2 regions of the Fructobacillus sp. ChS1-6f1-1-27 genome follow, and region 2 is predicted to be linked to the other one. Evidence: riboswitches for the same ligand, from Rfam matches in the RefSeq annotation. Region 2 holds a riboswitch; the other holds the start of a gene.
The links. Region 2 has a riboswitch for lysine ahead of AC5162_RS01185 (amino acid permease). Riboswitches for the same ligand answer to the same signal wherever they lie in the genome.

Region 1 (12,477 bases), on a different contig from region 2:
TGGGGCTGAAGTCACCACTTGGTCACCAGGGTTAATTAGCACCTGCATCAAGGCGTACAAAGACAACTTAGCACCAGTCGTCACTGTTACCTGGTCAGCTGACAACTTTTGACCAGTCAACTTGAAAGAATGGTCAGCAATTGCCTGTCGGAGCGGCAAAATCCCACCAACCGGCGTGTAAAAGGAAGTCTTATTGGCTTCAATTGCCTTAATAGCGCCCTGATTAATTGGAGCAGGGGTTTGAAAATCAGGTTCACCAACGCCAAGGTTAATCACATCCATGCCAGCAGCGGCCATTTCCTTTGCTTTTTTGGAAACCGCTAACGTTGCAGATGGTTGTAGCGCCTGGCTACGCTTTGAAAACTCACTTGTATCAAGCATGCAACACTCCTAAATTCCAATAATTGACCGGTAAACTTCCCCTGACTTGTAGTCTAAGGTTAAGTAGTTGAGTTTACCGTTTTGGTCTTCGTAACTAACTTCCCAAACCAAAGCTTTTTCGTATTCAGATAAGTTGGCCGAGTAAACCTTCTTTGGGTTGTACTTTTTCTTCAACAATGATGAAAGTTGTGAATTGGACAAACCATTGCCATAGTCAAAGGTCGTTACCTTATTATTTCTGATAATGGCAACCTTTTGACTACCATTTTCAGAACCCAAGACCGCATAAGTAGTCCCATCCCGGTAATCAACCGTTAAATCATGGAGGTTGGTCATATCCGTTTTTTGGTTCACTGTTTTTTGGACACTTGCTTCAGCCTGGGCCATTGGACGCAAAGACATGTAAACATATCCAGCCAAACCGGCTGCTGCAATAACCATGATTGTTATTAAAATGAACCAGAACTTTCCCCACGAAAACCGCTTACGGCTGAAGGCCTTTGACCGATTCGTTCGATTTGATCTCATCAAGGTGCTATCTCCAATTTGTCATAACTATTTTGTATTATAGCAAAAAAAGAGCATAGCTAGTGGAGAAAATCACCGCTCGGCTCTTTTTTAAATTAATATTTAGCAACGTAAGAATTAATCCGAAAAACGGCTTCTTCAATATCTGGCGTATCCGTCGCGTAAGAAAAGCGCAAATACCCTTCCCCGCCTGGCCCAAAGACTGAACCAGGAATCACGCCGACCTTGGCCTTGCGGGCCAAGTCTAAGACAAAGGCCTGGTCATCTTGGTCAAGCTGAGCTGGAATCTTAGCAAAGAGGTAAAAGGCCCCGTTAGGCTTGGTAAAGGTAAAGCCAGCCTTTTTCAAACCAGCCATGAGAATATCCCGCCGTTCTTGATAAACCTTGCCCATTTGAACTGGCGCTTCTGGCGCCTTAGTAATCGCAGCCAAGGCCCCGGCCATAATTGGCGTTGGTGCACATGAAACGGTCCCACCGTGGGCCTTGCCAATCGCCGTCATCATCTCTCTTGGCCCAGCCACAAAGCCCACCCGGTAACCAGTCATCGCGTGAGACTTTGATAAACCGGTAATTAAGATGGTTTGACTTGGCACTAAGGAAGCCAATGACAGGTGTGGGTGGTCATAGCTCAGTTCAGCATAAATTTCATCTGATAAAACAACTAAGTCCGTTTGGTCGATTACCTTAGCTAGGTTCTTTAAATCATCATCCGTATAGTTCACCCCGGTTGGGTTACCCGGATAATTAATAATCAAGCCTTTAGCTTCTGGGTGAGCCACTAAGGTTTCTTGTAGCATTTGCCCGGAGAACAAAAATGCTGGGGCCGTGTTGACTTCAACCACGTTCAACCCTAAACGAATTGCCGCCGCCTTATAAAAGGAGAAAGCCGGTGTTGGAATCAAGACCGTATCACCTGGATTAAACAAGGCAGCAAGGCTAATATACAGCGCTTCTGCTGCACCAACCGTCACGGTAATTTCCCCTTCTGGGTCATAAACAGGGGCCTGGTACCGGTCTTTTAGGTAGGAGCTAATCGCTTGCCGCAAGGCCAACGTCCCCTGCGATGGTGCGTAGTGGGACTGGTCGTTATCAACAGCTTCTTTCACCGCTTCTTTGACAACATCAGGAACTTTAAAGTCTGGTTCCCCAAGGGTTAACTTGATGATACCATCAATCTTTGACAACTCCGTATCGACGGCCCGAATAGCTGCTGGCGGTACTTGGTCCAACAACTTACTGTGTCGTCCTTGCAAACTTGCTTTCACTTCTACCATTAAAATCCCCCGTTTCGATAGCAACACTACATTTCGTTCAATCCTCTTTTGTTCTTAGTTCCTCTTATTCTAATATTATAAGACGTTTTCTAAGCCAGTCTGTAATCCTGTTACCTTTTCTAACCCACGAATTGCTTGGGCAACACCGGTCATAAAGGCGGCTCGGTTAGAGGTGGACTGCTTGATTGTCAACGTTTCACCAGCTGAGCCGAACAAGACCGTTTCTTCTGCTAAAATGCCAGGCAAGCGGACAGCATGGATTGGAATTTCATTTTCTTGGTTCCCCCGGGCACTAGCGTCTGAAACCGGAATATTTGGCATTTCCGTCCGCGCTGCTTTCATCATTTGAGCCGTTTGGATGGCCGTTCCAGACGGTGCATCGACCTTATCTTCATGGTGGGCTTCAATAATTTCACCGGCTGGCAAATACACTGCCGCCTGCTTAGCAAACTGCATCAACAAGACCGCCGTAATCGAAAAGTTTGGCACGATTAAACCAGCCTGGTTGTGAGTGGCAGCTTCTTTGGCCAAGGCTGCTTGCTGGTCAGCCGACAACCCCGAGGTTCCCATCACCAAGTCAAAGCCATGGGTCAAGGCATACTGACCGTTTTCAAAGGCGACGGCCGGCTTGGTCACATCAACCCAGACATCAGCCGTCACATCAATGTCAGTCAAAGCCGTAAAAGTTGGTACCGCCGATTGGCTTTTTTCTGCGCTTTGCAAAGCCCTGGTCGTTGTTAACTGCCCGACTAGTTCCATATCAGCCTGGTCAGCCACCATTTGGGCAATTGACTGGCCCATCTTCCCGTTGGCTCCCGCTAGAAAAATTGTCTTCATGCTACTACTCCTTGGTGTCCTAATTGAACGTGTAAGTCACGGGTTTGTTCAGCCGTTAATGGCAACAGTGGCAAACGAACCTGGTTTTCAATCAAGCCTTCTTCTGCCAAAATGGCCTTAACAGGGCTTGGTGAAGGGTGGGAGAACAACGCGTTCATCCGCGGTGTCAAGTACCGTTGGTACTCACCGGCTTTTTTAACATCCCCATTTTCTAGGGCCGTAAACAAAGCCTGCATTTCATGGCCATATAAGTGAGAAGCAACCGAAATCGTACCAGCACAACCAACCGCCTTAGCAGCTAAGGTCTGACTGTCTTCACCAGTAAAGACTAAGAAGTCATCAGGGGCCCGGTCGACTAGTTCGGCCAAGTCATCGATACTTGTAACCTGCTTAACAGCGTTGATGTTTGGGTGTTCGGCCAAATGCAAAACCGACTCATTCGTCAAAAAGACGGTTGACCGGCCCGGAATGTTGTACAGCATCACAGGAACAGCACTGGCGTCAGCAATCGCCTCAAAGTGGGCAACCATCCCCGCTTGGTCCGGCTTATTATAGTAAGGAGTGACGGCCAACACGCCAGTCACCCCGTCAATTTGGCTAGCCATTTTTGCTAGTTCAACCGACTCAGCAGTGTTATTGGTTCCAACATTAGCAACCACTGGCGTGCGATGATTGACATAGTGGGCAAAGTGCTCATATAAGTCTTGCCGTTCTCCATCGGTCAAAGTTGGTGATTCACCGGTTGTCCCACCAATCACAAAACCTTGGCTACCTTCGCCAATCAACTTGTCAGTCAAGGCGTCTAAAGCTGGGTAATCAATCTGGTTGTCAGTTGTAAAAGGGGTAATTAAAGCGGTAATTAAGTTTACTGAAGATAAGGTATTCATCAGCGTGCCATCCTTTCTGATTTACATACGGGTCCATTTGGAATTTGTTAAACGACTTAACCGGCCATCCGGTTTTCAAGGTAAGCAACTAAGGCCTGAATGCCAGGCTGAATTGCTGACTCGTCCGGACTTAACCGGCTGTCATGAAGACTGTGGGTTGGATCACCAACCCCTAACCAAAACATCGTACCCGGAATTTGGTTAATCAAGTAGCCAAAGTCTTCACCGGTCATGGCTGGTTCGGCAATGCTAAAGTCAATCGAAGGATTTTGACTCATAAAGCCAATCACCGCCTTCGTTGTTTCAGGATTATTTTCGACGGGGTAATAGCCCTCTTGGACTAAGTCGAGGTCCATTTCAATCCCGTATGTGAGGGCAATCCCATCGGAAATTGCCTGGACTCGCCCTTGCATCATTTCTAGGTTTTCCTGGGTAAAGGCCCGGATTGTTCCGTCTAACTTGGCTTCTCCGGCAATTACGTTACCAGCAGTTCCAGCATGAAAGTCGCCAATCGTGACCACCCCACCAGAAACCGGGTCAACCGACCGGGAAACAACTGTTTGAACTTGGCTAACAAAGGCCGCAGCCGCTACAATCGCATCCTTGGCCTGGTGAGGGTAAGCGGCGTGCCCACCCTGGCCCTTAACCGTCAAATGAATTTCGGTCGTGCCGGCAAATAAGGTTCCTTGCATCGTTGCGAGTCGCCCCGCCGGTAAGTTTGGCTGGTCATGCAAGGCATAAATTTCATCAATTTGGTAGTCGCCTTGGAAAACGCCCAGTTCATAAAGCTGCTTACCACCCGCCTCTGACTCTTCAGCCGGCTGGAATAAGAAAACCAAGTTTTCGACTGGTTGGTTGTTAGCAAAGTGTTCCAAGATGCCAAGGGCAACCGTCATGTGGATATCATGGCCACAGGCGTGCATTGTCCCCGGATGAGTTGAGGCAAAGGGCAAGTTCGTTTCTTCTTCGATTGGTAACGCGTCAATGTCAGCCCGGTAACCAATCGTTTTATCACCCTTCGTCCCAGCCAAGCGGACTAAAATCGCCGTTGGCAGTTCTTTGACTTCTTTAGTTTCGAGAAAGGGGCAGTCCAGGCCGTCAATGACTTTTTGCAAGTAGTCCTTGGTCTGAAACTCTTTCAATGCCAATTCTGGTATTTTATGAAGGTCCCTACGAACCTGAATTAAGTCCAGCGTCTGTCCTGCCATCTCTTTCTCCTTTATCTGTTTTACAACTGACATTCCTGTCATTTAGGCCAATTTTTTGACCACTTATGCCAAATTAATTTTCAAAAATCTTTTACAAGTCGCGCAAAGCCGCAACCAAGGCCGTCTTTTGGGCCGTTTGGTCATCGATTTCTTTGATGACCCGGGCAGGGACACCGGCCACCACTGTATTTGCCGGCACATCCTGGGTAACAATCGCACCGGCCGCCACAACGGCTCCTTCACCGACCTGGACTCCTTCAATCACCACGGCGTTAGCGCCAACTAAGGCACCATCACCAACACGAACAGGTTCGGCAGAGGCTGGTTCAATCACACCCGCCAAAACTGCGCCAGCTCCGATGTGGCAGTTCTTACCAACTTGGGCCCGCCCACCGAGGACTGCCCCCATATCAATCATCGAACCTTCCCCAATCACAGAACCGATATTAATTACAGCCCCCATCATCACAACGGCCTTGGGGTCGATTTGAACACGGTCACGAATCAAAGCCCCCGGCTCAATTCGAGCTTCCAAGTTGCGAGTATCTAGTAAAGGAACCCCTGAATTGCGGGCGATGATTTCAACATAGGAATCGGTGATATCTGCTTGGTGCTGGTCCAAAATTGGTTGAATATCAGCCAGGTCCCCGAAGACCGTGCCGGTCTTGGTTTCAATAAAGGCATGAACCGTATTAGGCCAGGTAATCCCTGCCAAGTTGCCAGCCAAACTGACCTTCACCGGGGTCTTCTTCTTTGAAGTGGCCAAGTAGTTAATAATTGCTTCCGTGTTCATTTCTTCTGTCATTGTTCTTTTTCCTTTCAAATTACCATTGACCAGCTAATTGGTAGGCCCGGTCGTGGCTAGTTAAGTCCGCTAAGGTTTCGCCTTCAACGACTAATTGTGACAAGCCGTTTTCGGCAAAGACTACGGCTGGAACCGGGTTGCGGTTATAGCGGGAGGCCATTGAATAGCCGTAAGCTCCGGTATTCAAAACGGCCAAAACATCCCCTGGCTTGGTAGCTGGCAAGGCTTGGTCTTGAATCAAAACATCCCCCGATTCACAGTACTTACCAACAATCCGAACATGCTGTTCTGTTTCGCCATGGACGTTGTCAGCCAAAACTGCTTGGTAGTCGGCCTGGTACAGGGCCGGCCGGATATTATCGCCCATGCCACCGTCAACGGCCAAGTAAGACCGGACACCAGGAATATCTTTGCGAGAACCAACTTTGTACAAACTATAACCGGCTGGGGCTGAAATTGACCGACCAGGTTCAATCCAGATATTTGGCATCGCCATTTTGGCCTTGTCAGTTTCTTGTTGCACACTGGCTAGCAAGGCTTCGACCAAGTCTTCTGGGCGCTTAACCTGGTCATCTTCATCCGTATAAGGAATTCCAAAGCCACCACCCAAGTCCAAAACCGCCGGTTCATACCCCCAACTTTGGCAGAGGTCAACTAACTTCTTACCAGCTAGTTCAAAGCCATCTTGTTCAAAAATTTGAGAACCGATGTGGGATGATAAGCCGAGCAAGTGCAAGTTTGGATCAGCCGAGGCAATTTCATAAGCCTGCTTAGCCTGGCCAGATTCCAAATCAAAGCCAAACTTGGAATCAACTTGGCCAGTTTGGATGTAATCATGGGTGTGGGCTGAAACACCTGGAACTACCCGTAAGATAATATCTTGTTGGACGTTTCGGCCTTGAAGCAAGTCTTGTAAGAGTTCTAATTCATAGAAGTTATCCACAATAATCGTGCCAACTTGGTGGTCCAAGGCAAAGGCTAAGTCCGCCCGAGACTTGTTATTGCCGTTGTAAGAAACATGGTTCATCGGAAAGTCAGCCAAGGCTGCCGTATAAATTTCACCCGGTGAAACCAAGTCTAAGTGCAAGCCCTCTTCTTTGACCACTTGGTACATTGCCTGGCAGGCAAAGGCTTTGGAAGCATAAGCCACCGCCCCTTCTTGACCTTGGTTTTTAAAGGCCTGCTTGAAGGCCTGCATTTGGGCGCGCATCACCGAAACATCGTAAACGTATAAGGGTGTTTGGTAGTGATTGGCTAAGACGCTGGCGGGCACACCGCCAATCATCAGCTGGTCTTGGTCATTTACAGGGATTTCAATTGCCATCAGTTTTCTCCTACTTTTACAAATTAATCGACGAGTTCCCGGTTCAACCGTTCTTGGAAGTTAATCGTCATCTCCCAGGGGTCGATGCCACAATAGTTGGCATAATCGATTAGTGTATTTTCCTCTTGGCCATTCTTGCCAATAAAGGTGACGGTTGTGCCAACCTCAACGGGTTCTTCAACGGCTACCATCAGCTGGTCCATGGCGAGTTTACCAATAATGGGGGCCTTCTTACCTTTAATAATAACTTCATAACCAGTACTTTGACGGGCAATTCCATCGCCATAGCCAATTGGCACCGTTGCCACCCACTGGTCTTTTGTCGTTTGGTAAGTCGCCCCGTAAGAAACGGAAGCACCCTTTGGTAGTTGCTTAATCATCACTACCGCTGATTCCAAGGACAAGACCGGGTCAAGGTAGTTATCTTCTCGCAGAGTTCCTTCGGAAGGCTCGATGCCATACACCGAAGTTCCAGCCCGAATAATCTCGGTTGGGACTTGGTCGGCCCGGTAAAGGGCCGCTGCTGAATTCGCCACATGAACCATTGGGGGCATTGGCAAACCGTCAGTCAGCTCGTGCCACTTAGCAACTTGGCCATCGAAGTAAGTCGTGTCTTCGTCATCTGCCGTGGCAAAGTGGGTCATAATACTTTGGTAGGTAATCTTGTCGTAGTCATTTTGCAAGGCATCAATGGCTTGAGCCAAGGCTTCACGGCTACGGAAACCAATCCGGCCCATTCCGGTATCAACTCCTAAGTTAACCTGAAGTTTTGGGCCGCCCATCCGTAAATTCTGGTTTGCTTCAGCCAACCACTCTTGGTTAGCAACCGTGCCAATCAGGTTAAAGTCGGCCAAGAGTTGGGCTTGGTAAACCGGTGTAAGGCCCAAAATCAAGATTGGTTGGCAAAAGCCAGCTTCTCGTAAAGCGATTCCTTCATCCAAAACTGCGACCGCTAAACCATCAGCTCCGCCATCAACAGCGGCCCGGCTCATTTCAAGTAAGCCAAAGCCGTAAGCATTGGCCTTGACTGTTAAGAAGATGAAACCGGCCTGACTGGCATCACGCATCACTTGGAGGTTTTTTTGCACAGCGTGCTTTGAAATTAAAATCCGACTAGGACGATGCGTTGCGACAACCATTGAAAACCTCCTGAAAACAATAAAAAAATCCAAACAGCTGGGGGCTTTGCCCTGCTGTTTGGATTTTGTTTCAATCTTTGCCAAAAAACAGATAAAATAGCACCCCGCTGATAACAGCGACAGTCTAATAGCTCTTAACTATTAGCCCAGCAAGGTGGAAAACCACCAGCTTCGGCAACGTCCCCTTTCACATCTCTGCTACTCTTGTCGGTTGCGACCTCTATTTAATATTAACTTGTCATTAATATACATTAGAAAAAAATGAATGTCAACTAAATTAACAAATAATTTTCTAGATAAAAATAAAAGACAGTCATCATCGACTGTCTTTTAATTAATTATTTTAGGTAGTCTTTTAAAACGTTCGTCTTTACCTGACCGCCGTTCTCATTTATCAGTTCAACTTGCTCTCCCCAGGCCTTAAGGTCACCCTGGCTAAAGGATGATAGTAAGAACCCATTGGAATGCTTTTGCAAGGCAATCACTAGGATTGCAAAGACTGATCGTGCCGTGACCCGCTGGCCAGCTGCAACCATTGCCACCGTTGGGACCGGCAACTTTTGCTGGTAGACCAACGACAGGTAGGCCGGTGTGACCACCAAAATTGATTGGCCAGCCTGCTGGCTTTGCCAGACGGCTTTTTTCAATGACGCCGAGATATCCTCAGCATAAACCTGGTAGTCATCCCCGTACAGGTCTGATAGCTTGTAATACCAATGTCTAACGCTAGCAAAGTCCTCAGCTACCAACACAACTTGTTTGGCCCCGGCAGACAACGTATCCCGCAACAGATCATCTTCTGTTTTCTTGCTAGTTCGTAAAACTTTGACCGGGTATGGCTGGTCGGTTTGAATGACCTTTTGTTCATAGGTCAAGGCTTTTGGTGTTTGCTGCAAGAACTTAGCCAAACCAACTGGCAAATAAGAAGAAACCAGCAAAACCTTATCAACCTGCTTTAAGAAGTACTTCTGATACAGCAAGTCGGCTTTAACCGTAAAGACCAAGTCTTGGACAGCCGGCTCAGTGGCAATTTTCCAATCAATTTTGCCCAGGTACTCCTGGTGAGCAGACAACCAAGTTAACTGGTCCAAGCTAGTTTGCAAGTCCACTTCCCGTAAGCGGAACTGGAGGCCAGCTTGGTCAGCCAAGGTTAACACATCAATTAACCGGTTTAACAAAGCCTTGGCGACTTTAATCAAAGATAGGTCGACTGAATTTTCTTCCAGTCGGTTGCAGGCTAACGCCCAGTTATGCAAAGCAACCTTCAAACGCCCCTGGTCCTTAGCTGGCAAAGTCGTTGCCTGGTCGGCAATTTTAGCTACCTGGTCTTGGTAATAGCCAGGGCTTAAGCACACGCCAAAGGTGTCTTCAACCACTTCATCTAAGCCAATCGGATTTTCTAAAGCTAAGACCGGCTTTTGACTTTGGTTAATCCAGCTGGCCGGCTCAGCTTGCAAGAAAAAGTCCTTGGCCGTCGTTAAGACGATTTCCGCCTCTTTGGCCGCCTCCTCTGCTTGCTGAAAGTATGAGCCAGCTTGGTCACTACCAAGACCGGCTAATTCGGCCTGGTAGTAAACGCCCTTTGGTAATTCGGCCAAAATCTTTTCCTGGCTTTCGCCGTACCAAACAATCATCCGAGCCTGCCAGAAATGGCCACCCTCTTTTTGGACTTTTTTCAGTAGGTCTTTAAACCGGTCTTCATCCAAGTAATCCTTAGGTGACAAAACTTTACCAACTTTAACGGTTGGTAGGGCCAACTTATTTTTCAAGTCTTGCAGTACTTGTTCTTGGTGCAACAAGACTTGGTAATCATTAGCCAAAATAATTTTTTGCTGGCCCGGCTTTTGATAAAACATCGGCAGCAAGTAGGCCGTTGTTTTATGAACCCTGGCCGGCGTCTTGAGGTCCAAGACAATCCGGCGCCGTTTAGCCAAAAACTGGTTAACCGCATCCATTGTCTGCCCCTCATCAAAAGAAAGCGTTAAGGCCCTTTGAAAGGCTTCCTTTTTATCGGCAAAGCTCTCCGGATAGACAGCCTGGTGACCAGTCTTTTGCTCTGAATCGGTTCGGTCAATGATTTCAAAGCGGTGGTCTTTTTGTCCAGGCCCCTGGTTTTTTAACCGACCATCCAAATGAAAGGCCCGGTCCTTAATCGCCATCTTCAAGAAGTCTTGACTTTGTCGAAGCAAGTTCCAGTCAATGGAAAGTAAGTCCTTCTTAGTTTCTTTTGGTAGGTCTTGAGCCTTTTGCCAGAGTGCTAAGAGCAGGTGGGCGGTAGCCTCGGCGTCGGCGTTAGCACGGTGAGCTTGGACTAACGGCAAATCCAAGTAGTTGGTTAAGTCAGACAGACGGTAACCCGGTGCCGTTGGGTACAAGATTTGGGCCAATTGAACAGTGTCAATCGCAGTCAAATCCATCGGTGTCATCCCCACCCGTTCAAACTCGGCGTTTAAGTATGGCAAGTCAAAGTTGACGTTGTGAGCGACAAAGACTTGCCCCTTTAACATCGACTGCAAAAGTGGTGCAATTTCTTCAAAGAAAGGGGCATCTTTGACATCTTTAGCGGTGATGTGGGTTAACTGCTGAATTTTCTTATCGATTACCTGAGCGGGGTTCACAAAGGAATCAAAGTGGTTCACAATTTTTTTATTTTTAACGAAGGTCATCCCGATTTGGATAATCCGGCCGCCCTTCTCCACAGAGGGGTTGGTCGTTTCCAAATCAACGATTACAAAGGCGGCTGATTTTTTCATCAGGACTCCTTTCAAAGAAAATTTGCTCAGTAATTAAAATTTTAATCATGAGCTCACCTTATTATTTTACACTACTTACTCCAGTGCGGTACAATATTAGCAGTTATTGGAGTCATTTATATGGAAAATCATCACGTCGGTTTTGGCCAATCACATGCTAAAGCCATTCTCATTGGCGACCACGCGGTCGTTTACAAGCAACCTGCCGTTGCGATTCCCCTGTTGAACTTGACCATTCAAGCCAAGTTTCAAGAAATCGACAGCGGTCAAACAATTATTTTAACTGAAGAAGCCTATGACCTATCAGAACTTGGTGCTGACCTAGAGGGTGTCCGCCAACTCTTAGTTGCCTTATTAGCCGACTTTGACCAAGCGGACCGGTCTTTCCTATTAAAGGTCACCTCAGCCATCCCTCAAGAACGGGGGTTCGGCGCTTCTGCTGCCTTAGCAACTGCCATTATTCGGGCCTTTTATGACTGGCAAGACCAGAAGTTAGACCATGCCACCTTGCAGCATTATACTGACTTGTCAGAAAATATTTCGCATGGGTCGCCTTCAGGAATCGATGCGGTAACGGTCTCATCAGACCAGCCCGTTTGGTTCCAAGACCAGCAGTTGCAAACCTTTGCGACTGGCTTAGAAGCCACTTTGGTCTTAGCCGATACTGGGGTTCGCGGTCAAACAATGCGAGCCGTTAACATTGTCAAAGAACAACTGAAAACCAACTACGAGCCTACTTGGCAGGCCATCACCCACCTTGGTGAACTCGCCTACCAGGTCAAAGACTCATTGGTCGCCAATAATCCCGAAAAGCTCGGTGAACTCTTTACCAAGGCCCACCACGACCTCCAGCAAATCCAAGTCTCCCACCCCAAGCTCGACCGCTTAGTGAATGCTGCTTTGGAAGCCGGGGCCTTAGGTGCTAAACTGACCGGGTCTGGGATTGGTGGCGCGATGTTAGCCTTAGCCAAAAATAGTAACGATGCCAAAGCCATCGCGAAACAGTTGAAAGCAGCCGGGGCCAAGGAAACTTGGATTGAACCACTAAAAGCTGCTAACAAATCATAATAAACGAATTAAAGGAATCAGCCAGTGAACGATAAAACCAGTACTGCCAGAGCCCATACAAATATTGCCCTCATCAAGTATTGGGGGAAAAAGGACTTAGACCTTAGTCTACCAACGACTTCATCGTTGTCTTTGACTTTGGATGAGTTTTTCACCACCACAACGGTCACAGAGGGCCAAGATGACACCCTCTTGATCAACAATATGATGCAAAATCCTGATCGAATCCACAAGTACTTAGACTTTTTGCGGACTGAAGTTGGCGACTTTCCA
Region 2 (12,477 bases):
CTCAAGTAATTTCAGCCGCAAAGAAGACCGCAAAGGACCAATCAGATGCACTCCTGAAGTCTGCAAATGATGAAGTCGCCGGTTTGAAAAAGACAGCTGAAGCTGATGCTAAGCAAATGAAGTCAGAAGCTTTGTCTTCTGCTAAAAAGGATGTGGCAGACTTGTCTGTTACCATCGCTTCAAAGTTGATGCAAAAAGAATTATCTGCTGATGACCAGCGGGCCTTAATTGATGCCTATTTGGCAGAATTAGACCAGCAGTAAGGGGGGCGTATGGCGAAGCAAGAAGAAAAAGTTGTTAACCAATACGCCCAAGCAATCTTGGCTTATGCAAACGAGAACAACGCAGTTGCTGCAATTAGTTCTGACCTGCAAGCCATCCGTTCGGTGGTTATTGCCGAACCTGAATTAACCGCTTTGATCGATGCACAGACAATCTCTGCAGAAGACCAAGACGGGTTAGTAAAGGCGCTGACAAAGGGCGCTGAACAAGCAGTGGTGAACTTGGTAAAAGTTCTCATGATGCACCACCACTTTAGCTATTTAAAGACAGTGGTTGACCGATTTTTTGACCTTTACCAGCAAAGTCAGGGCATTGAAGCCGTGACGATTACGACAGCAGTCGCAGTTGATGATGATCAAAAAGACCGGCTGGCAAATGCTTTTCAAAGTAAAAGCGGTGCCAAAAAAGTTGAACCAACCTATGCCGTTGATGAAAACTTGATTGGTGGCGTGGTGATGCAATCCAAGTCATTGTTAATCGATGGCTCATTGCAAAATAAGATTGCCAAAATGAGGGCAGAGTTACTAGGTTAGTGAGGAAAAGAAATGGCTATTCAAGCTGAAGAAATTTCTGCTTTAATTAAGCAGCAGCTCGAAAAGTTCGACACAAAGCTGACTGTAGAAGAAATCGGTACGATTACCTATATTGGTGATGGTGTCGCACGGGCAACTGGCTTGGCAAACGCCTTGTCAGGTGAACTTGTTGAATTTAACAACGGCGAGTTCGGAATGGTCCAAAACTTGGAAGAAAGCGAAGTCGGAATTATCGTTTTGGGTAGTTCTGATGGCATTCGCCAAGGTGATACAGTTAAGCGGACTGGACACATCATGGAAGTGCCAGTTGGTGAAGAACTTATCGGGCGTGTCGTCAACGGATTGGGTCAACCAATTGACGGATTAGGCGACTTGAAAACAACAAAGACTCGACCAGTCGAAGTGAAGGCGCCAGGGGTTATGGAACGTCAATCTGTTTCAGAACCTTTGCAAACTGGTATCAAGGCCATCGATGCCTTGGTTCCAATTGGTCGTGGTCAGCGTGAATTGATCATTGGTGATCGTAAGACTGGAAAGACTTCAATCGCCGTTGATACAATTTTGAACCAAAAAGACCAAGACATGATTGTTATCTATGTCGCTATTGGTCAAAAGGATTCAACTGTTCGTGAACAAGTTGAAACGTTGAAGAAGATGGGCGCAATGGATTACACCATTGTTGTTAACGCCGGACCTTCTGAAGCCGCAGCGATGTTGTACTTGGCACCATATGCTGGTGCTGCCATGGGTGAAGAATTCATGTACAACGGTAAGCATGTTTTGATTGTCTTTGATGATTTGTCAAAGCAAGCAACGGCATACCGTGAGCTGTCCTTGATTCTCCGTCGTCCGCCTGGACGTGAAGCCTACCCTGGTGATGTCTTCTACTTGCACTCACGTTTGCTAGAACGTGCAGCCAAGTTGTCAGACGAACTGGGTGCTGGGTCAATGACTGCTTTGCCAATTATCGAAACGCAAGCGGGCGATGTTTCTGCTTATATCCCAACCAACGTTATCTCAATTACCGACGGTCAGATCTTCTTGGATTCTGACTCATTCTATGCGGGTGTTCGCCCAGCCATTGATGCCGGTACTTCAGTTTCTCGTGTTGGTGGTGATGCTCAGATTAAGGCAATGAAGAAGGTTTCTGGAACTTTGCGTTTGGACTTAGCTTCATACCGTGAATTGGAATCCTTCGCGCAATTCGGTTCAGATTTGGATGCGGCAACGCAAGCTAAGTTGAACCGTGGTAAGCGAACTGTTGAAATCTTGAAGCAACCTTTGCACGCACCAATGTCAGTTCAACACCAAGTCTTTGTTTTGTATGCATTGACTCATGGTTACTTGGACGATGTTGCTATCGAAGACTTGCAACGTTTCCAAGATGAAATGATTTCATACTTGGATGCCAGCCAAAAGGCTTTGTTGGACGAAATCGTTTCAACCAAGCAATTGCCTGATACAGACAAGATGGATGCTGCCGTAAAGAGCTTTAAGGATAGCTTTGCTGGCTCAGTTGCCGACCAATAAAAGGAGGCAAAATGGCTTCTTTACAGGATATTAAACGGCGAATTGCTTCAACAAAGAGTACCCGTCAGATTACCTCAGCGATGCAGTTGGTTTCAACTGCCAAGTTGAATAAAATCCAAAATTCAGCTACTGGTTACAAGGAATACGCCCAACGCTTAAAGGCGGTTGTGGCGCACTTGGTTGAAGCTCACGTCCTAGACAACGTGGACTCAACTCACTTGCCAATGGTTGCCAAGCGGCCGGTTAAAAAGACTGGAATTTTGGTGGTAACTTCTGACCGCGGCTTGGTTGGATCATATAATGCCAATATCATCAAGAAAACCAATTCTTTGATGGAAGAGCATGGCCTAAACAAAGATAATGCCGTTATCCTTGCAATTGGTGGAAATGGTGCTGATTTTTATAAGAAGCGCGGTTTCACGATTGCCTTGGAACACCGCGGCGTTTCCGATGTCCCAACCTTCAATGAAATCCGTCAACTATTAAAGACGGTCATTTCATTGTATGAGGCTGAAGCTTTTGACGCGTTGCACATGGTTTATAACCACTTTGTCAACCGCTTGGAAGCAAGCCAAGAAAACGTTCAATTGTTGCCACTTACTAAGGAAAGCCTTAGTGATGGTAACGATGATAGCCAAGCTGACAGTGACTTTACTGTCCAATCTGCTTATGATTCTGAACCAGATTCAACTGCTGTTTTGAACGTAGTCTTGCCACAATACATTCAGTCCCTTGTTTTTGAAGCAGTGTTGGATGCCAAAACGGCAGAACACGCCGCTTCATCAACGGCGATGTCATCGGCGACCGACTCTGCCTCCGATTTGATTTCTGGTCTCGATTTGCAATACAACCGAGCACGTCAGGCACAAATCACGACAGAAATCACCGAAATTACTGGTGGTTTGGTCGCTTTGGAATAAGCATATAAGCAGCACAGCCACTTTAATGTGGGTGCTTTAAACTGAAAGGAAACAACGATGACTACTGGAAAAGTCGTACAAGTGATCGGTCCAGTTGTTGATGTTGCCTTTGAAGAAGGGCAAGTTGTTCCTGAAATCAACAACGCCTTGTTGGTTGATTTAGGAGATAACAAGACATTAACGGTTGAAGTTTCTTTGGCTTTGGGTAACGGAGTTGTCCGGACCATTGCCATGGATGGAACCGATGGATTGCAACGCGGCATGGCCGTTAGCGATACCGGTAAGCCCATTGAAGTTCCCGTTGGGGAAGCTACTTTGGGCCGGGTCTTCAACGTTTTGGGTCAACCAGTGGATAATGCGGGTGATATCGATGCCTCAGAGCCTCGCCACCCAATCCACCGCGCTGCACCAGAATTTGATGACCTTGCAACGTCAACGGAAATTTTGGAAACAGGAATTAAGGTTATTGACCTCCTTGCTCCATATATCCGTGGTGGAAAAATTGGATTGTTCGGTGGTGCCGGTGTTGGTAAGACCGTCTTGATTCAAGAATTGATCCACAACATTGCACAAGGACACAATGGTATTTCTGTCTTTACTGGAGTTGGGGAACGTACCCGTGAAGGTAACGACATGTACCACGAAATGAAGGAATCTGGCGTTTTGAAGCAAACTGCCATGGTTTATGGTCAAATGAACGAACCTCCTGGTGCACGTATGCGTGTTGCCTTGACTGGTTTGACAATGGCCGAATCATTCCGTGATAACGAAGGTAAAGACGTTTTGCTCTTTATCGATAACATTTACCGATTTACTCAAGCTGGTTCTGAAGTTTCTGCCCTTTTGGGTCGTATTCCTTCAGCCGTTGGTTACCAACCAACTTTGGCTTCTGAAATGGGACGTTTGCAAGAACGAATCACTTCTACTAAGAAGGGTGCCGTTACTTCAATTCAAGCCGTTTACGTGCCTGCCGATGATTACACCGACCCCGCACCTGCAACGACTTTCGCCCACTTGGATGCCACAACCAACTTGGAACGTTCATTGACTCAGCAGGGTATTTACCCAGCCGTTGACCCATTGGCATCAACTTCTTCTGCCTTGGACCCACAAGTTGTTGGCCAAGACCACTACGAAGTTGCTACTGAAGTACAACGGACTTTGCAACGTTACCGTGAATTGCAAGATATCATTGCGATCTTGGGTATGGACGAATTGTCTGATGAAGAACGTGTTACGGTTAACCGTGCTCGTCGGATTCAGTTCTTCTTGTCACAACCATTCTCAGTTGCGGAAACCTTTACTGGTGTAAAGGGTGAATATGTTCCTGTTTCAGAAACTGTTCGCTCATTTAAGGAAATTTTGGATGGTAAGTATGATACTTTGCCTGAAGATGCCTTCCGTAACGTCGGTGCTATCGAACAAGTGGTTGATAAGGCCAAGACGATGGCCCAATAAGGGGGGTAATCCATGGCTGATGAAGTAAACAGTCCAAAGGGTATTACGGTTAAAATCGTAACGCCTGAAGGTCAAGTCTATGACCAAGACCAAGTTGAAATTGCCGTGATTAATACTCAGGGTGGTCAGCTTGGAATCATGGCTGGTCACGAACCAATTTTGGCTGCCATGGCCATTGACGAATTACTCGTTAAAAAAGACGGGAATGAAAAGTCCCTTGCCGTTAACGGTGGGGTTGCTGAATTTTCACAGAATATGTTGACAGTAATTGCCGACTCTGCTGAAACTTCAGATAATATTGATATTGATCGTGCACAAAGTGCTAAGGAACGCGCCCAATCTCGGTTGGACGAAGCCCAAAGTAACCATAACGAACGTGACATGAAGTTAGCCCAGGTCGCCTTGATGCGAGCTGTTAACCGAATCCACGTCGCTGCCGCACGTTCTGGCCGTTAGGCTAGTAAAGGAGTTCGAGTAATCGAACTCCTTTTTTATTGGTTAAATCGTCTTTCTTATCCTTTTTTTAACCTTTATTAAATCATTATTGCGTTATTATAAAGGTATTAGCAGTCTTGGGCATTTTTGTTACAAATGCATCTAAGGCTGGCAATAGAAAGGAGTAATACGATGAACATGAAAAAACAGCTTCTAGTAGCTGCCGGCTTAGCTGGATCAGTCGTTGCTGGTCAACATGTTGCTAACGCGGACCAAGTGCAAAAGCACACGGTTGCGGCTGGTGAAACTTTGTCAGCTTTAGCGCGTCAGTACAACACAACCGTTGCTCAACTCGCTAAGGATAATTCTATCCAAAACGTGGACCAAATTTATAAGGGTCAAGAGCTGGTCATCACGGTTGCGTCAACTAGCACAACAACTAGTACCACTAGTTCAGCAAGCACGCAGTCAACTAGTACTGCCGCAAGTGGAACATATACTGTCAAGAGTGGGGATACCCTCTGGGCATTAGCACAGAAGTACGGGGTGAGCGTTTCATCCTTGGTAAGCCAAAACAGTATCTCAAATGCTGACCAAATTTCAGTTGGCCAAGTACTGACGATTTCTGGTAGCCAAGCTAGCTCAACTTCTGCTTCAACATCAACTAGCCAGTCGACTTCAACGTCAACTTCTACTAGTGAATCAACCTCTACCTCTACCTCAACGTCAACTTCGACATCAACTAGTCAAAGCCAGTCAACCTCTACTTCAACTAGTCAATCAACTAGCCAAGCAAGTTCGACCGCTACATCAACCGCTGCCACTACCACAACTAGTGCAACGACTACGACGACTTCAACTAGTGACTCTGATGCCGAACAACAGGCTTTGCAAGAGTTGATTATGATAGAATCTAGTGGAAACGTGAATGCCCGTAATGGGATTTACTATGGGCTTGGTCAATTATCACCAGACCTCCGTGCCCGTTATGGCGGTAACACAGCTGATTACCAAGACCAGTTGAACGCCATGAAGGCTTACATTGCTGCCCGTTATGGTACAGCGGTTAACGCCTTGAAGTTCCACTTAGCCAATGGATGGTATTAATTTTTTAAATTAATGCTTGACGGTAGCGTCTAGCCTTGCTACAATATAATAGTTGTTTGGACGAGAGTTCTTGCAACAACTGACCATGGCTCGTTGGTCAAGTGGCTAAGACGCTGCCCTTTCACGGCGGAATCGAGAGTTCGATTCTCTCACGAGCTACTAAAAAAGTCGCAACTTCGGTTGCGGCTTTTTTGTTGGTTTTATTTAATTAAATAAACAATGTTAGTGTTCAAGCAGTTGGTTCTTAGGTGGGTTGAATTCCCGCATTGCTTCTGCCAAATGAACTAGGTGGACGATCAGCTTGTGGTTTGGCGCTTCCAGGCCGTTTTTTTCAGCCAAGTCGGCAAAGTAACCGTTGATGTAATCAACCTCCGTTGGACGGCCCTTAACAAAGTCCTGGTACATAGAAGGAAAGTGAAGGGGGTTAGAAACCCGGGAGGCGTAGTCTAATTGCTCTAACATCTCTTGTTCGCTTTCGATTGGTTCAATTCCGGCCGCTCGAGCAGCAGCGTACGCTTCATAAACTAATGGTTTGGCTAAACCATCAATAAAATGGTCGTATTGAATTAAATGACCCATCCGGGCTTGGAACATCGTGGCAATTGAGTTGGTAACTGAGTTAAAGGTTACCTTTGTCAACAAAGTCCCTAAAAAGTTATTTGAATACTCGGGATTCAAACCGGCTGCTTGGAAGTCTTCTTGAACACGGTCCATTACTTCTGAAGGCTTTTCAGTCAAGTTAGCGTAAACAGACCCGGTGGCACCGATAAAGTCAACATCACCGTAATCGTTCAAAATAGTGGCAATCATTGCAGTACCGCCAATAATGTGGTCGTCAGCAAAGTATTCTTGGATTTTTTCGATGTGGCCCATTCCGTTCATGGCTGCTAAAGCGGTTTGGTGGTCCTTGAATTTTGGTGCTAGACGTTTCAAAGTATCGGCGAGTTGCATTTGCTTCATAAAAAAGATCCAAACGTCAGGATCACCTTCGTATTCTTCTGGCGAAAAGGCTTTGACTGGAACTTCGGTTCGGTCTTGGTGGTCAACAGACCGAAAAACTTTGTCCCCTTGTTGATGAATCTTATCTAAGGAGGCCTGGGTTGGCTCGACAAAGTCAACGTCTAGGCCGGCTTCTTCTTGCAACAACAACCCGTACCGCAACCCCATCGCACCGGCACCAACAACTGTGTATTTCATAGACATCCTCCTAATATTATATAAAACTCATTGTTTTCTCATAATATACCAATAATATATCCGTAATGCAAGCAAGCCAAAGATTCGTTATAATAAAAGGGTCAAGAAAACGAAAGAATTGAGCAAATGGCAAAAGAAATTTATTTAACGGGCGACCGCCCGACTGGGAAATTACATATTGGTCACTACATTGGTTCTTTGAAAAACCGGGTAGCGATGCAAAACTCGGGGCAATATGACCCCTATATTATGATTGCGGACACTCAAGCCTTTACGGATAACGCCCGCGATCCTGAAAAAATTCAAAAGTCACTCCGGGAAGTGGCCTTGGATTATTTGGCAGTGGGCATTGACCCTAGCAAGTCAACAATCTTTGTCCAATCGCAGATTCCAGCATTAGCAGAATTGACGATGTACTTTATGAACTTGGTTTCATTGGGCCGGTTGGAACGCAATCCAACGGTCAAAACTGAAATCCGGCAAAAGGGTTTTGGCGAAAGTGTTCCCGCTGGGTTCTTGACCTACCCAGTTTCTCAAGCAGCTGATATTGTCTTGTTTAAAGCTAACAAGGTTCCAGCTGGTGATGACCAAAAGCCAATGATTGAACAGACCCGAGAATTGGTCCGGTCTTTCAATAATGCGTATGGCACAGACGTTTTCGTCGAACCAGAAGGGGTCTTCCCACCCAAGGGGCAGGGCCGGTTACCTGGAATTGATGGCAATGCGAAGATGTCAAAGTCATTAAATAATGGGATTTATTTGTCAGATGATGCGGACACATTAGCCAAAAAGGTTAAGTCGATGTATACTGACCCTACCCATGTGAAGGTTGAAGACCTCGGCCATGTTGAAGGCAACGTCGTCTTCACTTACTTGGATATCTTTGATCCTGACCAGGCTCGTGTCCAAGAATTAAAGGACCACTACCAAGCTGGTGGCCTCGGGGATATGAAGTTGAAAAAGCACTTGTTAGAAGTGATGGAAGCTGAATTGGCCCCAATCCGTGAACGGCGGCTAGAGTATGCCAAGGATATGGACCAGGTAATGGCCATGTTAAAACAAGGGTCAGATAAGGCCAACCAGTTAGCAGAGCAGACGATGCAAGAAGTTCGGGCTGCAATGGGGATTAACTACTTCGGTTAAGACTTTGACCGCTAGCTATCGATTAAAATTTTGTTGCAGTTTACGCCCCTAGGGTGGGAAGGAAGTTTTTTTGTTAGTTTCACCGCTTATCAAAAGACCATTTCGAGTTAAATTAGCTTTTTTGGCCTTCATTATTTTATCTGTTATGTTGCGGCTGCATAGTTCCTTCTTGGAATTGCTCGACACGATTATTGCGATTATCGGTCAAGAAATTGCTCAGCACTTTACTTTTTTGGCGGGCCCAGCCTACTTTTTCGGCAGTCTCTGGGTTGTCTGGATTTTTGTAGTTATTTGGGGAGTGTTTATCCGGTCACTGGATTATAAGATTGCCTTATGGTGGATCCTATCCGTCATGACTATTCTCTTTTTGTTCTCCTTGCTATGGTCTTTGGTCGTCTTTTTGACCTGGGACCAGGGACCATCAATTACCCAGACCATGCCAGATTTATCGTTGACGATGTGGGCTCTTCTATTAATGCAAATTCAAAACATTTTGATTACCCGTTTACACATTGCTCACTGGCTCAAAATTGTGATTGCTGGATTTTTTGTTTTGTTCTGGCTAATCATTGCGACCAACAAGGTGGTTGGTACGGACCTATCATCCATGACTGTTTTGGGTGCCTTCTTAGTAGCCTACTGGTTCCACCGGGTCTTTTCGCGGATGTATTTGAAACAGGCCAAAAACTGGCAGCGAATCTTTTCCGTTGACGGTAAAATTTAACTGTGCTAAAATGATTGCAACAAACAAAGAGGTTGCGACCAAGATGACTAACTCAACTGAGCTTGCCAAAAGCGCTGAAATTGAGTGAAAGGTGCGGTCGCCGAAAGAAGAAAGGTGGCACTTTCTTCTTGGGTTAACAGGAAAGACCTGTTAGACTGTCGTTTTTAACGGTGCGCTTTGCAATCATTAATTACTAACGAGATACCACCTGCTTTTGTTTTGTGACAAAAGCAGGTTTTTTATTGTTTGAAATTTATACTAGGAGTCATACACATGGCTGAAGAAAATAAGATTCAACACCAATTGAAGACCCGGCACGTTTCGATGATCGCCTTGGGGGGGTCAATTGGAACGGGGCTATTTTTAGCCTCTGGGGCCTCTGTTTCAGAGGGTGGCCCAATGGGGGCAATTACCGCCTACATCGCCATTGGAATCATGGTTTACTTTTTGATGACCTCGCTCGGAGAGATGGCGACCTACATGCCGACTTCTGGGTCGTTTTCAGAATACGGGAACCGCTTTGTTGAACCGGCTTTGGGCTTTGCCCTTGGCTGGAACTACTGGTTTAACTGGGCAATTACAGTAGCTGCTGAGGCGGCTGCTGTTGGTTTGGTTGCTCAATTTTGGCTACCGAACGTGCCGGCTTGGATTTTTTCCGGTACGACCTTACTATTAATTTTCTTAATTAACACCTTCTCCGTCAGCACTTATGGTGAAACTGAATTTTGGATGTCGATGATTAAAGTGGTGACGATTATCTTTTTCTTGGTAATCGGTTTCGCGACGATTTTTGGAATTATCCACTCTGATATTAATGTCGGCAAGAACTTGTCAGTCGGGCACCATGGTTTTGTTAGTGGCTGGTCAGGAATTTTGGCAGTCTTTGTAGTGGCAGGTTTCTCTTTCCAAGGTACAGAGTTGGTTGGGGTTACCGCCGGGGAAGCGAAGGACCCTGAAAAATCAGTGCCAAAGGCAATTAACTCAGTCTTTTGGCGAATTTTGCTCTTTTATATTGGCGCAATTTTTGTGATTTCAGCCTTGGTTTACTATAAGGATCCAAACTTGTTGAGTGCTGCTAATAACAATGATGTGACGGTTTCACCGTTTACGATTGTCTTTAAGAATGCTGGGATTGCCTTTGCAGCATCCTTGATGAACGCCGTTATTTTGACTTCGATTTTATCAGCGGCTAATTCCGGTACCTATGCCGCGACACGAACTTTGTATGCCATGGCCGAGAAGGGCCAAGCTCCTAAGTTTGTTGGTAAGTTGACTAAGCACGGTGTACCAATGGGGGCTTTGATTGTAACAATTATTGTTGGGATGATGGCCTTCTTATCTGACATTAAGGGTGGGAACGAAGCTTATACTTGGTTGGTTTCTGCTTCTGGTTTGTCTGGCTTTATTGCCTGGGTAGGTATTGCGATTTCGCACCTACGGTTCCGCCGGGCTTACGTCCGACAACGTCGGGATGTCAATGACCTGCCTTACAAGGCGCGCTGGTTCCCATTTGGCCCAATACTAGCCTTGGCCCTGTCTACGCTAGTTATCATCTTGCAAGACCCAACCGCTTTTGTCGACTTTGACTGGGAAAAAATCGGGATTACTTACCTGTCGGTTCCGTTGTTCTTGATTTTGTACTTTGGCTTTAAGTTCATTAAGAAGTCAAAGGTCATCCCGCTAGAAGAGGTCGATTTAGACGCCTAAATTTTTAACAAATAAAAGACAGCTACCTTGGTAGCTGTCTTTTTTAGTGGTTGGCGATTTCAATGAGTGAATGTGAAAAGTAATAAATAAAGCGTTCGGCAAAAACATCGGGTGTTTCTGGCTGGCCCTTACCCAGCCAAACACCGAGAACGGCAAAAATTTGGTTGACGGTTAGCATTGATAGTGTTTTGGCTGAAATGTTTGGCTGCTGGGTTGACCGGTCAGAAAAGTAAGGCAGGAGTATGTCTGTATAACGTTTTGTTAAGTAGGGCTGCCATTCTGCTCCAGATAAGTTGGAATAGAAGATAGAGAGGTAATCCCTCTTTTGATATAGGTAGGGGATGATATCGGCGGCAAAAAAATGTAATAGGTCTTCAAAGTTATGAACTGACTGACCATCAATATAAGTCCTGATTTTAGCAAATGGAATTTGGTCAACATAGTAGAAAAGGGAATGAGTTAATTCCCGAACGTTTTGAAAGTGGTGTTGGAAGAGGGCCTGGCGAGAAATGCCGAGTTGCTTAGCGACTTTGGCTAAAGAAATGTCTTGGAACTTATCGGCTTTTTTAGCAACTTCTAAGTATGCGTCAAAAATTTGCTCAGTTGTGATTGCGCTGGCCATTGGTTCCCCCATGTGAATATTTTATCTTTCTTAACCATTATAGCATGGCCGGTCGCTCAAATAAAAAGTAATTAATGGGCAGGACCCGTTAACGTTTGTAAACCAAAAAGCCTTGTGGTTTAGGGCTTTTAACCGCTAGAATAGAGGCTGTTGTGCGTTTATTTCTCCATTGATAAGCTGGTGATGATGAGAGACATTACCATTGGGTTGAAATTGAATTTTGATGTTCTATTTATCGTTAGACGAAGAGATAAGAAAAATGTGACTAAGTTGTGTTTGGCCTGCTGGCTTACGAACTTAAGTTCCTTAATTTTTCTTTAAAATTAATTCGTTTGTGGTTGAAAAAATAACGGTCAACACAAAACATTTTTCGGCAGGGGCGGGACCTATTTTTTTAGGACTGGCCCTTGTTTTTTTTACTAAGAACCGTATAATAGTAAGCAGTAACACTGTAAATAAATATGGCGTTTTGTGATCTATTGTCCACAAACGCCCTTATAGTAGCAATGTCCGCTGAGGTCGCTCCTTGGTGAGACTTGCTTTTTTTGTGCTCTAACGAGGCAAAAAAGGGCGTTTTTGGTGAATTGTAATCAAAATGTAATGTTTTATTTGCCGACAGTGAATAACAGATGAGGTGATAGTGTGGCAGGACATTTAGTAAATTATGGTAAATACCGTACCCGCCGGTCATATGCCAGCATCAAAGAAGTGCTGGACATTCCTGACCTGATTGAGGTGCAGTTGGCTTCCTACCAATGGTTCCTAGATGAAGGGATCAAGGAGATGTTTAACGACATCATGCCAATTTCGGATTTCCAA

Region 1: it holds a riboswitch for lysine, as region 2 does, so the genes downstream of both, alr (alanine racemase) here and AC5162_RS01185 (amino acid permease) in region 2, are expected to answer to the same signal.

What each region holds. Positions count from the first base shown of each region.
Region 1 is NZ_JCAOER010000001.1:122,343-134,819, reverse strand. It holds gene AC5162_RS00670 (pyridoxal phosphate-dependent aminotransferase) at 1-381, opposite strand, end outside; gene AC5162_RS00665 (hypothetical protein) at 391-909, opposite strand; gene AC5162_RS00660 (pyridoxal phosphate-dependent aminotransferase) at 1,005-2,183, opposite strand; gene dapB (4-hydroxy-tetrahydrodipicolinate reductase) at 2,259-3,020, opposite strand; gene dapA (4-hydroxy-tetrahydrodipicolinate synthase) at 3,017-3,907, opposite strand; gene AC5162_RS00645 (N-acetyldiaminopimelate deacetylase) at 3,964-5,115, opposite strand; gene dapD (2,3,4,5-tetrahydropyridine-2,6-dicarboxylate N-acetyltransferase) at 5,207-5,920, opposite strand; gene lysA (diaminopimelate decarboxylase) at 5,940-7,238, opposite strand; gene alr (alanine racemase) at 7,268-8,383, opposite strand; lysine riboswitch at 8,473-8,614, opposite strand; gene AC5162_RS00625 (exonuclease domain-containing protein) at 8,722-11,136, opposite strand; gene mvk (mevalonate kinase) at 11,257-12,204, shown strand; gene mvaD (diphosphomevalonate decarboxylase) at 12,229-12,477, shown strand, end outside.
Region 2 is NZ_JCAOER010000002.1:25,108-37,584, forward strand. It holds gene atpF (F0F1 ATP synthase subunit B) at 1-263, shown strand, start outside; gene atpH (ATP synthase F1 subunit delta) at 273-815, shown strand; gene atpA (F0F1 ATP synthase subunit alpha) at 828-2,345, shown strand; gene AC5162_RS01145 (F0F1 ATP synthase subunit gamma) at 2,357-3,265, shown strand; gene atpD (F0F1 ATP synthase subunit beta) at 3,323-4,723, shown strand; gene AC5162_RS01155 (F0F1 ATP synthase subunit epsilon) at 4,736-5,179, shown strand; gene AC5162_RS01160 (LysM peptidoglycan-binding domain-containing protein) at 5,351-6,265, shown strand; tRNA gene AC5162_RS01165 (tRNA-Glu) at 6,353-6,424, shown strand; gene AC5162_RS01170 (ketopantoate reductase family protein) at 6,488-7,462, opposite strand; gene trpS (tryptophan--tRNA ligase) at 7,589-8,605, shown strand; gene AC5162_RS01180 (hypothetical protein) at 8,676-9,329, shown strand; lysine riboswitch at 9,348-9,515, shown strand; gene AC5162_RS01185 (amino acid permease) at 9,603-11,036, shown strand; gene AC5162_RS01190 (TetR/AcrR family transcriptional regulator) at 11,080-11,658, opposite strand; gene rpoB (DNA-directed RNA polymerase subunit beta) at 12,301-12,477, shown strand, end outside.